2 regions of the Paraburkholderia sp. BR10954 genome follow, and region 1 is predicted to be linked to the other one. Evidence: riboswitches for the same ligand, from Rfam matches in the RefSeq annotation. Region 1 holds a riboswitch; the other holds the start of a gene.
What was found. Region 1 has a riboswitch for cobalamin ahead of AB4Y34_RS32065 (TonB-dependent receptor). Riboswitches for the same ligand answer to the same signal wherever they lie in the genome.
Positions count from the first base shown of each region.

Region 2: linked by a shared signal. The riboswitch ahead of AB4Y34_RS05060 (CbtB-domain containing protein) and the one ahead of AB4Y34_RS32065 (TonB-dependent receptor) in region 1 are both predicted to bind cobalamin.

Region 1 covers NZ_JBFRCK010000032.1:2,944-8,694, forward strand. Annotated here, with positions in the region: gene AB4Y34_RS32055 (ABC transporter ATP-binding protein) at 1-826, opposite strand, end outside; gene AB4Y34_RS32060 (iron ABC transporter permease) at 823-1,887, opposite strand; gene AB4Y34_RS32065 (TonB-dependent receptor) at 1,927-3,858, opposite strand; cobalamin riboswitch at 3,950-4,214, opposite strand; gene AB4Y34_RS32070 (ATPase) at 4,435-4,794, shown strand; gene AB4Y34_RS32075 (cell division protein ZapA) at 4,791-5,105, shown strand; RNA gene ssrS (6S RNA) at 5,183-5,364, shown strand; gene AB4Y34_RS32085 (EVE domain-containing protein) at 5,503-5,751, shown strand, end outside.
Region 2 covers NZ_JBFRCK010000003.1:2-5,752, forward strand. Annotated here, with positions in the region: partial or broken rRNA gene AB4Y34_RS05050 (16S ribosomal RNA) at 1-309, opposite strand, end outside; gene AB4Y34_RS05055 (CbtA family protein) at 895-1,635, opposite strand; gene AB4Y34_RS05060 (CbtB-domain containing protein) at 1,647-1,868, opposite strand; cobalamin riboswitch at 1,909-2,064, opposite strand; gene AB4Y34_RS05065 (histidine phosphatase family protein) at 2,142-2,762, shown strand; gene AB4Y34_RS05070 (hypothetical protein) at 2,776-3,216, opposite strand; gene AB4Y34_RS05075 (ATPase domain-containing protein) at 3,413-4,927, shown strand; gene AB4Y34_RS05080 (ATP-binding protein) at 4,931-5,751, shown strand, end outside.

The sequences.
Region 1 (5,751 bases):
GCGATTCATGACGCGCGCGCGGCGCGGGAATCAGCGCCTCGTGCTCGCCATCGCGAATCAGAATCAGCGGATAGCCGAACGCGCGGCTCGTCAACGCGGGCGTCAGCACGTCGCGCACCGGGCCCGCATACGCGCCGCCCGCGCCGTCGAGCAGCAACGCGTGCGTCGCGAAGCGGCGCGCGTGGTTCAGGTCGTGGCAGGAGAACAGCACACTGCGCGGCATGCTGCGTCCCGGCTTGCCCGTCCATGCAACGAGCGCTTCGAGGCAGTCGATCTGGTGATGCAGGTCGAGATGCGACAACGGTTCGTCGAGCAGCAACAGCGGCGCGTCCTGGCACAGCACTGCCGCGAGCGCGACGCGCTGACGCTCGCCGCCCGATAGCGACAGCACGTCGCGCGCCGCAAAGCCCGCAAGGCCGAGCGATTCGAGCGCCGCCTGTGCAGCCGCGCGATCTTCATCGCGCTCCCAGCCCCAGCCGCCCAGATGCGGGAAGCGATTCAGCAGCACGATGTCGAGCACGCTGGCATTGAACGCATCGGCCGCGCTTTGCGGCATCAGCGCGCGGCGCCGTGCGAGCGGCAGCGGCTGCCAGTCGGCCACGCGCACGCCATCGAGTTCGACATGGCCCGCCGCCGGATGCAACAGGCCCGCCAGCGTCGACAGCAAGGTGGTCTTGCCCGCGCCGTTCGGCCCGGCGATACACCAGACTTCGCCCGCATTGAAGGTGTGCGTGAACGCGTCGAGCAAGGTGCGCGCGCCGGCGCGCAGTGTCAGGCGCTGCGTGCTCAGTATCGAAGAGGTGGGGCTGGGTTCGGCTTGCATCATCGGCGGCGTTTGAGCAACATCCACAGGAACACCGGCACGCCGACCAGCGACGTGATCACGCCGACCGGCAATTGCGCGGGCGCAATCACGGTCCGCGCGAGCAGATCCGCGCCCATCACCGCGACACCGCCGCCAAGCGCGGCCGCCGGCAGCAGCATGCGCTGGTCGTTGCCGAACGCGAGCCGCAGCATATGCGGCACGACGAGACCGACGAAGCCGATCGTGCCCGCGGTCGTCACCGCCGCGGCCGCCGCCAGCGACGCGACCAGGTACACGCGCAAACGCAGTGGCATTACCGCGACGCCGAGCGCTTGCGCGGCTGCGTCGCCGCGCAGCAGCACGTTCAGACGCGGCGCGGCTGGCACGATCGCGAGCAACACGAGCGCGAGCGCGATCAGCGCGGTCCACGGCAGCGCGCCGCCATTGAGGTCGCCGGTCAGCCAGAACAGCATGCCGCGCAGACGGCTATCGGGCGCGAGATTGAGCAGCAGCGTAATCATCGCGCCCCACCCGGCCGCGATCACCGCGCCGGTCAGCAGCAAACGCGGCGACGTGTCCTGCGGCTCGCCGCGCCACAGTTCGCGACGCGCGAGTCCGAGCACCAGCAGGATCGACACGAACGCACCCGCGAACGCGCTCGCATCGACGATCCACCATGCGCCGCCCGCGATCATCGCGACCAGCGCGAAGCTGGCCGCGCCGCCCGACACGCCGAGCACGTACGGCTCGGCCAGCGGATTGCGCAGCAGCACCTGCAGCAGCGCGCCGGCGAGCGCGAGCAACGCGCCGCACGCGAAGCCCGCGAGCGCGCGCGGCAATCGCAACGTGCGCACGATTTCGCCGGCGAGATCGTCGCTGCCCGCGGCGCCGAACGTGTGCGTTGGCACGAGCGCCGCAAGCACGCGCGACGGCGCGAGCGGCACGCTGCCGAGCACCAGCGACGCGCCGAGCAGCGCGACGGCGGCGAGCGCGAGTCCGAGCCAGATCGCGGCCGCGCGTTTCGCGTTCATCGGGCGCGGCGTTGCCATCGCGGCGGACAGCGAACCGGACGCGCGACTCATCCGCGTGCGCTCATGCATGCGGCCAACCCGGCGCGGGCGTCACTGCTGCTGCCAGCCGAGCGTGACATACGCACCGCGTCGCGGAGAGTTATACGAGTAGGCCGTCTCATAGTCCTTGTTGAACAGATTGTCGATTTGCGCGCTGACGTACCACGCCTTCGTGATGTTGTAGCGGGCCGATAGATTCACGATGCCATAACCGCCGAGCTTGCCGGTGCTGTCTGGACGCGGACCGCTGACGATCCACTCGCCCCCAACCCGCCATCCACCGATGCTGCGATTCGCCGCGAACGACCCGAAGCGTCGCGCGCGTCGCACGAGGTCGGTACCGCTGTCGAGATCGACCGGGTTCTGCAGCGTCAATGTCGCGCGTACGTCGGTCTTGCCGACATGACCGCTCCACGATCCTTCGAGTCCCTGCACCTTCGCATGGCCGACGTTCTCCGCGAGATAGATGCCGGGGATCGTCTGCACATAGTCGATCAGATTCGTATAGCGCGTCTGGAATGCGTTCAGACGCATCACGCCGAGCGCGTCGGTCGCGTACTGCAAACCGGCTTCGACCGAGTGACTGCGCTCGGGTTGGATCGACGGGTTGCCGCTGATCGGATAGTACAGATCGTCGAAGCTCGGCGCGCGGAATGCATCGGAATAGCTTGCGGTTACCTTCCAGTGCGACGTGATGTCGAAACCGTAGCCGAGATAGTAACTGTTCGCTCCGCCGAAATCGGAGTACTGGTCGCGGCGTACGTTCGCCTGAATCTGGTTGCGGCCGAAGCGTGCGCTGTAGCCGGCGAAGACCGAATCGACGTGACGGTCGGGCGCGGCGAACGTGTCGGAGTCGAGAGTCTGGTCGAGATGCTCGTAGCCGAATTGCAGCTTCTGGTTCGCTGCGAGCGCGAAATCGTTCTGCCACGTGTACTGGCGATTGTCGGTATCGAAGCGGCCGTTGTAGATGCCATTGGTGTTCGATACGCTGCGGTCGTCGCCCTCGGCGAGCGTGAAGTGGGTGGTCCACCAGTCGGTCAGCTTGCCGTTCGCAAACACCGATACCTGACGCACCTTGCTATAGAGGTTGTTCAGATCGGTTGGCACGCCGTACGCATTGTCGTAGCTGTTGTTGTTGTTCGACTGGAAGTAGCTGATGCCCGCATCCCACTTGTCGGTGAACTTGTGGCGCAGCGACGCGCTGATGCTCTCGTTCAGATTGCCGTTGGCGTTCGGATTCGCGCCCGGCGCCTCGAGCGGATCGAGCGACGAAAAGCCGTCGCTCTTCGTGCGCGCGAGCGAGATGTTGAAGGTCGTGCGGCCGTCCTCGTCGAGCGCGCCGTTCACGCCGGCCGTTTGCGTCTGCGTGTGATAGCTGCCGTAGCCGACCGAAAAATTGAAGCGCGGTGGATGATCGCCGCCGTCTTTCGTGAACACCTGCACGACGCCGCCGATCGCGCCCGAGCCGTACAACGCCGACACGTTGCCGTTCACGACTTCGACGTGATCGACCTGGTCGAGCGGAATCTGTGCGAGCTGAGCGGAGCCGAGACTCACCGAATCGACGCGCACGCCGTCGATCAGCAGCAGCGATTGCGTCGACGACGCGCCGCGCAGAAAGAGGCTCGTGGTCGAACCGGGGCCACCCGTGCGCGAGATTTGCGCGCCGGGCGCGAGTCGCAGCAGGCCGGGCAGATCGGTCGCGGTCGTGTCGGCTATGTCCTGCTGATCGAACTGCGTGGTCTGCGGGATCGCGTCGCGCAACGCTTGCGCTCCGCGTAGTGCGGTCACGACGATCGGCGACAGCACGTTGCCCGATGCATCGGCGGAAGCGGGATTGGCCGCATCGGCAAGGTTTGGGGCGTTCGCGGTGCTTGCATCCGCAGCGGACGATGAAGGCACAGGCTCGGCGCTTTGCGCATGCGCGACGAGCGGCAGGCTCGCGAACGCGAGCAGCGTCGCGCGGGCGATGGGGGACAACATGGGATGACATTCCTGTGGATGGCATGCGCGGCCTGCTTCCCCGCAGGCCGACGCGTCACGAGGCGTCCCCCCATGTTTAACGTTTTCGCGGGGGACGTCCCTCTTTTCTGGCCGGTATCCGGGCTACGACACATCGATCCCGCCTTCCCACGCGTGACGCGCAGTGGCACACTCGCAGATTGAACTTCCAACCGTGCGACAAGGACCGACCTGCATGAGCACATCACATGCGGTCGCTTACCGTTGCGGGGGCAGCGCAGGTTCGCGCATCCGGTTTGGCACCGCGCGCGCCCTGCTTCCCGTTTAACTGCGCGCGCCGAAAAGCGCGCGCGGGCACCAGAGTGCGGGAAGTGTAGGAGCGGCTTCGCGGGGCGTCAAGAAAGGCCAACCGGAGCGCGATCCGTTCTGTCGAATGCAGGTTATTGTCCGATGGATTGCCGGTCTTTGATCTTATGGTCGACGACACGAGTCGCAACGTACCTGCACGAAGCGATGCTGTTACGTCTCGAAACGAGACAATTGTCGGAACCTGTAATATTCCGCGCTAAAATGCGATGTCTTTAGAGGACGCAGCACATGCTCACCGAACTCGAATCACTCTCCCAGAACATCGGCAAGCTGATTGCGATCAGCCAGCGCCACAACGAAGCGCGGATCGCGCTCGAAGAGCAGCTCGCGCAAACGCGTGCCGAAGTACAAGCCACGCACACCGAACTCGCGCAATTGCGTGCCGAGCGAGACGCACTGCAAGCTGAACGCGACGCGCTGTCCGCCAAGATCGACGACGCTCAGGTGCGCCTGAATGCGATTCTCGAAAAATTGCCGCGCGCACGCGCAAGCAGCGAACCGGATAACCAGCTCGATCTGCTCGAATCCGCCCAGCCCGAACACGAGGAAGCGGAAGGCGACGTGAGCCGACACGGAGAAAGCGCATGACCACCAAGCAGATCGAAGTATCGATTCTCGAAGTACCCTACCGTCTCGCCTGTTCGCCTGAAACGGAAGGCGCGCTGCTCGAGGCGGTCGCGCGCGTCGATGCCGAGATGAAGAAAATCCGCAGCGGCAGCAACGTGCGCGGCACCGATCGCATCGCGGTGATGGCGGCGCTCTCGCTGGCATCGGAACTGCTTAAGCTGCAAAGCAGCGTGCGACACGGAGAAGCATTTCCTGCTGAAGAAATCCGGCGTACAATGCAGCAAATGAACGAACAACTAGGTACTGTGATCGAGCAGTACAGCATGCAGTAAGCAGTAGTTGACTCAATAGCGGGCCGGTTTCGAACCGGTCACCTGTTCAACTGTTTGTGTTGTAGCTTCATCGTTTAGCTTCCCTGCCTGGTTCGCCAAGGTCATATATTCCTTGAACCAATGCCATGTGCACGGTTGCGGAAATTTGTAGCACGGGTGTGCGCGTCACTCTGTCTGATGTACCCGAAGTGTTGCTAACTGCGACCAATTCTGAACCCTCGGTTCAGGATGCCGGCCTAGCGGCTAAGGCGGGGACCTTATCTGGAACGGCATCGGACTTCGGTTCGATGCCGTTTTTCTTTGGTCGTCGTTCTTTTGTTTGAGTGCCTGTTTCAGGGGCTTTCCGCACGCGCCTGTTGTTGGCGCCTCGTTCAATCTCACACGCTCACTCCGATTCATGCGCTACTGGCTGATGAAGTCCGAACCGGACGAAGCAAGCATCGACGACCTCGCCAACGCACCGCATCGCACCTTGCCGTGGACCGGCGTGCGCAATTATCAGGCGCGCAACTTCATGCGCGACGTGATGCAGGTCGGCGACGGCGTGCTCTTCTATCATTCGAGCTGTCCGGAGCCCGGCATCGCGGGCATCGCGGAAGTCTCGTCGACCGCATATCCGGACCCGACGCAGTTCGATAAAAAGAGT
Region 2 (5,751 bases), on a different contig from region 1:
TGGCTGGTCGTCCTCTCAGACCAGCTACAGATCGTCGGCTTGGTAGGCCTTTACCCCACCAACTACCTAATCTGCCATCGGCCGCCCCTTGAGCGCGAGGTCCCGAAAGATCCCCCGCTTTCCTCCGCAGAGCGTATGCGGTATTAATCCGGCTTTCGCCGGGCTATCCCCCACTCCAGGACACGTTCCGATGTATTACTCACCCGTTCGCCACTCGCCACCAGACCGAAGTCCGTGCTGCCGTTCGACTTGCATGTGTAAGGCATGCCGCCAGCGTTCAATCTGAGCCAGGATCAAACTCTTCAGTTCAAACCTGTTACTGTTTTCGGGCTCTTTCGAACCCGGTCGCTCACTCAACGTACTGACGATGATCAATCCGTCTTTCGACAGATAAACCTTCCTCTAATACTGTGTGAGGCTTCTGATACTTGTGCCTTGCAGCAGATCCATACGGATCCACCGCCGCATTCCGCATCAAGCGCCCACACTTATCGGCTGTTAGTTTTTAAAGATCGATCCGCCCAACCCGCAGCACCTGAACCACCACCCGGCACCGCTTCGTTTGCGTCGCTGCGTCTGCAGCAGAGAAGCGAGATTATGGAGAGCGGTCCGCGCCGCGTCAATACCCTTCTCACAAATTATTTTAAAAAGTTGAAGAGCTTAAAAATTGAGCAGCGCCGCGTACAACTTGAATTAGTTAGGCGTCCAATTGGATTCCCCTAGGCGCCGCGTCGAGTGGAGTTGCGAAAAGCCGTTAAGCAGCTTTTCCACAGAAAATGTTCGCAAGGCTGTGGATAACCGCTCCACAACCGCGCCAAGTACTTGATCCAAAACCATTCTCGCGCGTTGCGCGCGAAGCGTCGCCGCTTGCGCGGCCACGCGTCACCGTCCTATTCAGGCGGACTTCATCGTCACCCGCGCATTCGTACGCATAAAAGCACTGCGCTCGACCATCGCGCCGAACAACAGCCCGATCGTCGTCCACATGACCACCTGCATGCCGATCGCCGCGACGCGGAACTTCCACAGCAGCACGGCCGGGAACGTGGCCGGCACTTCATTGATGACCGGCATCGACAGTTGTACGGCCGCGATGATCACGACGAATACGAGCCCCGCGACGATCGAGCCGTTCCATGCACCCAGCTTCGCCGCCGCGCGGCGCCGCACCTTCAGTGAAAACACCATCGTCGCGAGCGAAATCGCGATCATCAGAAAGAACAGGCCCGTGCGCGCGCCGATCGTGTCCGGATCACCGACCGACGGCGGATTGGCCGGATACTTGATATTCGGCACGACCACGATGGCGATGAACGCGCCAAGCGCGAGCCACGCGGACAGCGCGCGCACGCTCAACGAACCCGCGCGTCCATACGCATAAGCAAACACCAGCGAGAACAGACCGCCGAATGCCGCGCCATACGTGACCACGCCAGTCAGCAGGCCGAGGCCAGCCTGCGTCTCACGGCTCACGATTTCGGGCTCGGGCGCCTCGCCGCGCGCGGCGGCCGCTTTCTCTTCGAATGAAATCGCCTGATCGACCTGTGGTTCACCGACGATTCGCGCGAACGCGAACGTGAGCAAGCCCGCGACGATGCCCGCGAGCATCCCGCGCACCAACAATTTACCTACCATGTTGAACTCCGTTAGTGGCAGGGAAAGCCAAGCAGATGGCGGCCGTCGTGCACGAACTCATGCACGTACATGCCAGGCACGAGCGACGTCGCACCCTGTTCCGCACCAACGAAGTAAAGCGCGAACAACAGCAGCAAGCCGCCGAACACGACCCACGGCAGCAGTTCACGCAAGGGAATGGGAGTGGGCTGGACCGCCGGTTGCGCGGCGCGATCGAAAACAGCTTTGGTCATGATGGACATCTCCTGGGGTAACGCGCCCCGATAGTCGATTGCAGAGGAATGGTGCGAAGCTCAGGTCTGGCTTTCGGCTCTTGTGGATTGCAAGGCCGATTACAGTGGCGCGACCGCGCCGGGCTCTCACCGGCTTCCGTGCTTCGCAGTGTCGGTATTCTACGCGCTAAACTGCGGCTTCCGCGACGGCGAGGGCTACGCCGCAACGCGCAACGCACGCCGCGAGCCCGTCAAGCCACGCAGGCAAGTGCGAATGAGGCGCTAACGCAAAGAATGGATACGCGACTATTACTGGTGAGCCATGCGGCAACGGCCGCGCAGCGCGCGGGCCGCTTCCCCGCCGACGATCCGCTCGACGCGCGCGGCCGCGCCGAAGCCGAAGCGGCGCGCGCCCGTCTCGCGCTTCCGGCCGACGCCACCGTATTCACCAGCCCCGCCGCCAGCGCCCGCGAAACGGTCGCCGCGCTCGGTCTGAGCGCCACGCCTGCCGACGCATTGGCGGATATCGACTATGGCAAATGGCGCGGCCAGCGCCTCGCGGACATTGCCGACGAAGCCCCCCGCGAACTCGCCGCCTGGACGCGCGAGCCCGACGCAGCACCGCCCGGGGGTGAATCGTTCGATCGAGTCGTGCGGCGGGTCGGAGAGTGGCTCGACGCGCAACAGGCAGACGTACGCTCATGCAACGCGGTCAACGAAGCAGGCTTCGCGGCCTCTGCACACGGTCGAACCATCGTCGCGATCACCCACGCAACGCTTCTGCGAGCGGCAATCGTGCATGCCCTCGGCGCATCGCCAACCGTGTTCTGTCGCATCGAGATCACGCCGCTGTCGGTCGTCGATTTGCGCCACTCGCGACGCGGCTGGTCATGGTGGCCGGCCGCCACCGCCTGAACGGAACCGCCGCTTACCTGCCCGATACCACGAGCCGCAAGCGGTTCGCCCCCTCGGGAGTCAGCGTGATTTCGGTGCGTCGATCCTTCGCGCCGAGATAAAAGTGCTGACGTCCCGGCGAATTCTGATCGTGCGTTGCATCGGGCAGGCACGACGCGATGTCGGCCGCGACCGCTTCCAATGCATCCCCGTTCGAGCCCGCCGCCTGATGCGGTGTCCAAGTGCACCGGAAACTACGATGCGCGGCTGAACATTGCGCGTCGTCGCCATAGGGTTGCGCGACGCCTTTGCCGTCGTCGGGCGTCAGCGAGGTGAAGCCGTCCGGCGCCGCGGCGACGATCCGTTTGAGCGCGCCGCAAGGTCTGGGGCTGTCGTCGGCGGATGCGCCGACCGGCAGCAGCGCAACGAGCGATGCCGCGGTAAGCGTGATAGCGGAGAGTCGATAGGTTTTCATGTTGCGCGTGAAGCTTCCAGAGGGCTGCTGAAAAAAGCTCGCAGCGAGCCACCCTCAACAGCACGCTTCATGCCCATGCGCGCGAACCCCCACCACGCAGGCGGCGCAGGACGGCACACAAATTGCGTGGCGCCATACCGGCCGCAACATCACGCCGCTTCCGATCAAAGCCACTGCCGACGTCATTGCAACCATCATGTCGACTACCACCGCCGCCCCCACCCCCGCCCGCTTATTGTCGGGCATCGCAGGAATCGACGACATCCTCGGCGGTGGTCTTACGCCGAACCGCATGTACCTCGTAGAGGGTGCGCCAGGCACGGGCAAAACGACCCTGGCATTGCAATTCTTACTCAAGGGCCTCGACGAAGGGCAGACCGGTCTTTACGTCACGCTGTCCGAAACCCGTGCCGAACTGCTCGCGATCGGCGCGAGCCACGGCTGGGATCTGAGCCGCTTCAAGATACTCGAACAGCTGCCCGAAGAAGGGCTCGAACCGCAATACGAACAGAGCGTGCTGCACCCGGCCGAAGTCGAACTCGGCGAAAGCGTGCGCAACGTGATCGAACACGTCGACGAACTGAAACCCGCGCGCGTCGTGCTCGACAGCTTGTCAGAACTGCGTCTGCTGGCGGAGAACCCGTTGCGCTACCGTCGGCAGATTCTCGCGCTCAAGCACCATTTCTCGACGCGCGCATGCACGGTGCTGCTGCTCGACGACACGTCGGCCAGCGCCTCCGGCATTCAGCTTCACAGCATCGTGCACGGCGTGATCAGCCTCGACAACATTGCCCACGATTACGGCGGCAACCGCCGGCGTCTGCGCATCGCGAAGATGCGCGGCATCAAGTTCCGCGAGGGCTATCACGACTTCACGCTGAACACCGGCGGTCTGCGCGTCTATCCGCGCCTCGTCGCCGCCGAGCATCACCGCGAATTCGGCACGAGCCCGATGAGCACCGGCACGTCCGGCCTCGACGCGCTGCTCGGCGGCGGCCTCGTTCCCGGCACCAATTCGCTGATCATCGGCCCGTCGGGGGTCGGCAAAACCACCACCGTCGTGTCGTGCCTGCTTGCCGCGCTCGAACGCGGCGACCGCTGCGCGTACTACGTGTTCGACGAAACTCTCAGCACCCTGGTCACGCGCTGCGCGTCGCTCGGCATGGATCTCGCACCGCATGTCGACAGCGGCCTGCTGACGCTGCGCCAGATCGATCCCGCGGAAATTTCGCCGGGCGAGCTGTCGAGCGACGTGCGCAACGCGGTCGAAAACGAAGGTGTGCGCTATGTCGCGGTCGACAGCCTGAACGCCTATCTGCAGGCGATACCCGGCGAGCGCTTCCTGCTGCTGCACATGCACGAGCTGCTCGGCTATCTGAATCAGCAGGGCGTGGTCACGATGCTCGTGCTCGGGCAGCACGGCATCATCGGCGAGGTGCAGACCGAGGTCGACATCAGCTATCTGAGCGACGTGGTCGTGCTGTTCCGCTACTTCGAGCATCACGGCGAAGTGCTGACCGCGGTAACCGCCGTCAAGAGCCGCGCGAACGATCATGAACGCACGATCCGCCAGTTCCGCCTCGGCACCAAAGGCGTCGAGGTCGGCGAAGCGCTGCGTGACTTCGAGGGCGTGCTGTCGGGCCTGCCCTCGTATCGCGGCAGCACCGCGATGCTCGGTGCGGCGAATCTGATCGACACGTCGGGACAGTAAGCGATGGAGCAGCGCGTCCTCATCCTCGCACCGTTCGGCCGCGACGCCGAAGTGATCGCCGCTGTGCTGCACAACGACGCACGCGCCTGCGTGACCTGCGACGACGCCGACGCGCTCACCAGCGAGCTCGACGCCGGCGCGGGCACCGCGCTGCTCACCGAGGAAGCGCTCGCGAACGGCCACGGCTCGGGCCTCTTTGCGTGGCTCGAACGCCAGCCCGCATGGTCCGACTTCCCGTTCATCCTGCTCGCCGCGCGCAGCATCGGCCATCGCTCGACGCGCGGGCTCGAAGTGCTCGAACGGCTCGGCAACGTCGTCGTGCTCGAACGTCCGCTCAATTCGGAAACCTTGCGGCGCGCGGTCGCGTCATCGTTGCGCGCCCGCGGGCGGCAATATGAATCGCGACGGCTGCTTGCCGAGCGCATCGAGGCACAGGACGCGCTGGAGCAGCTGAACGATTCGCTGGAAAGCCGCATCGCCGCGCGCACGCACGAACTCGCGTCAGCCAACGACCGGCTGATGGCCGAGATCCACGAACGCGCGAAGGTGCAGGCCGTGCTCGTGCAATCGCAGAAGATGGAGGCGCTCGGCCAGCTGACTGGCGGCATCGCGCACGACTTCAACAATCTGCTGAACGTGATCATGGTGAACGCGGAACTGATCGCGCGCGTGAGCGGCGACGAACGCCTGCGCGGCATGGCCGCCACCGTCAAACGTGCGACCGAGCGCGGCGCGAAACTGACCGGCCAGCTGCTGACCTTCTCGCGCAACAGCAACCCGAATCTGAAAGCGATCGACGTGGTCGCGCTGCTGCAAGGCATGCG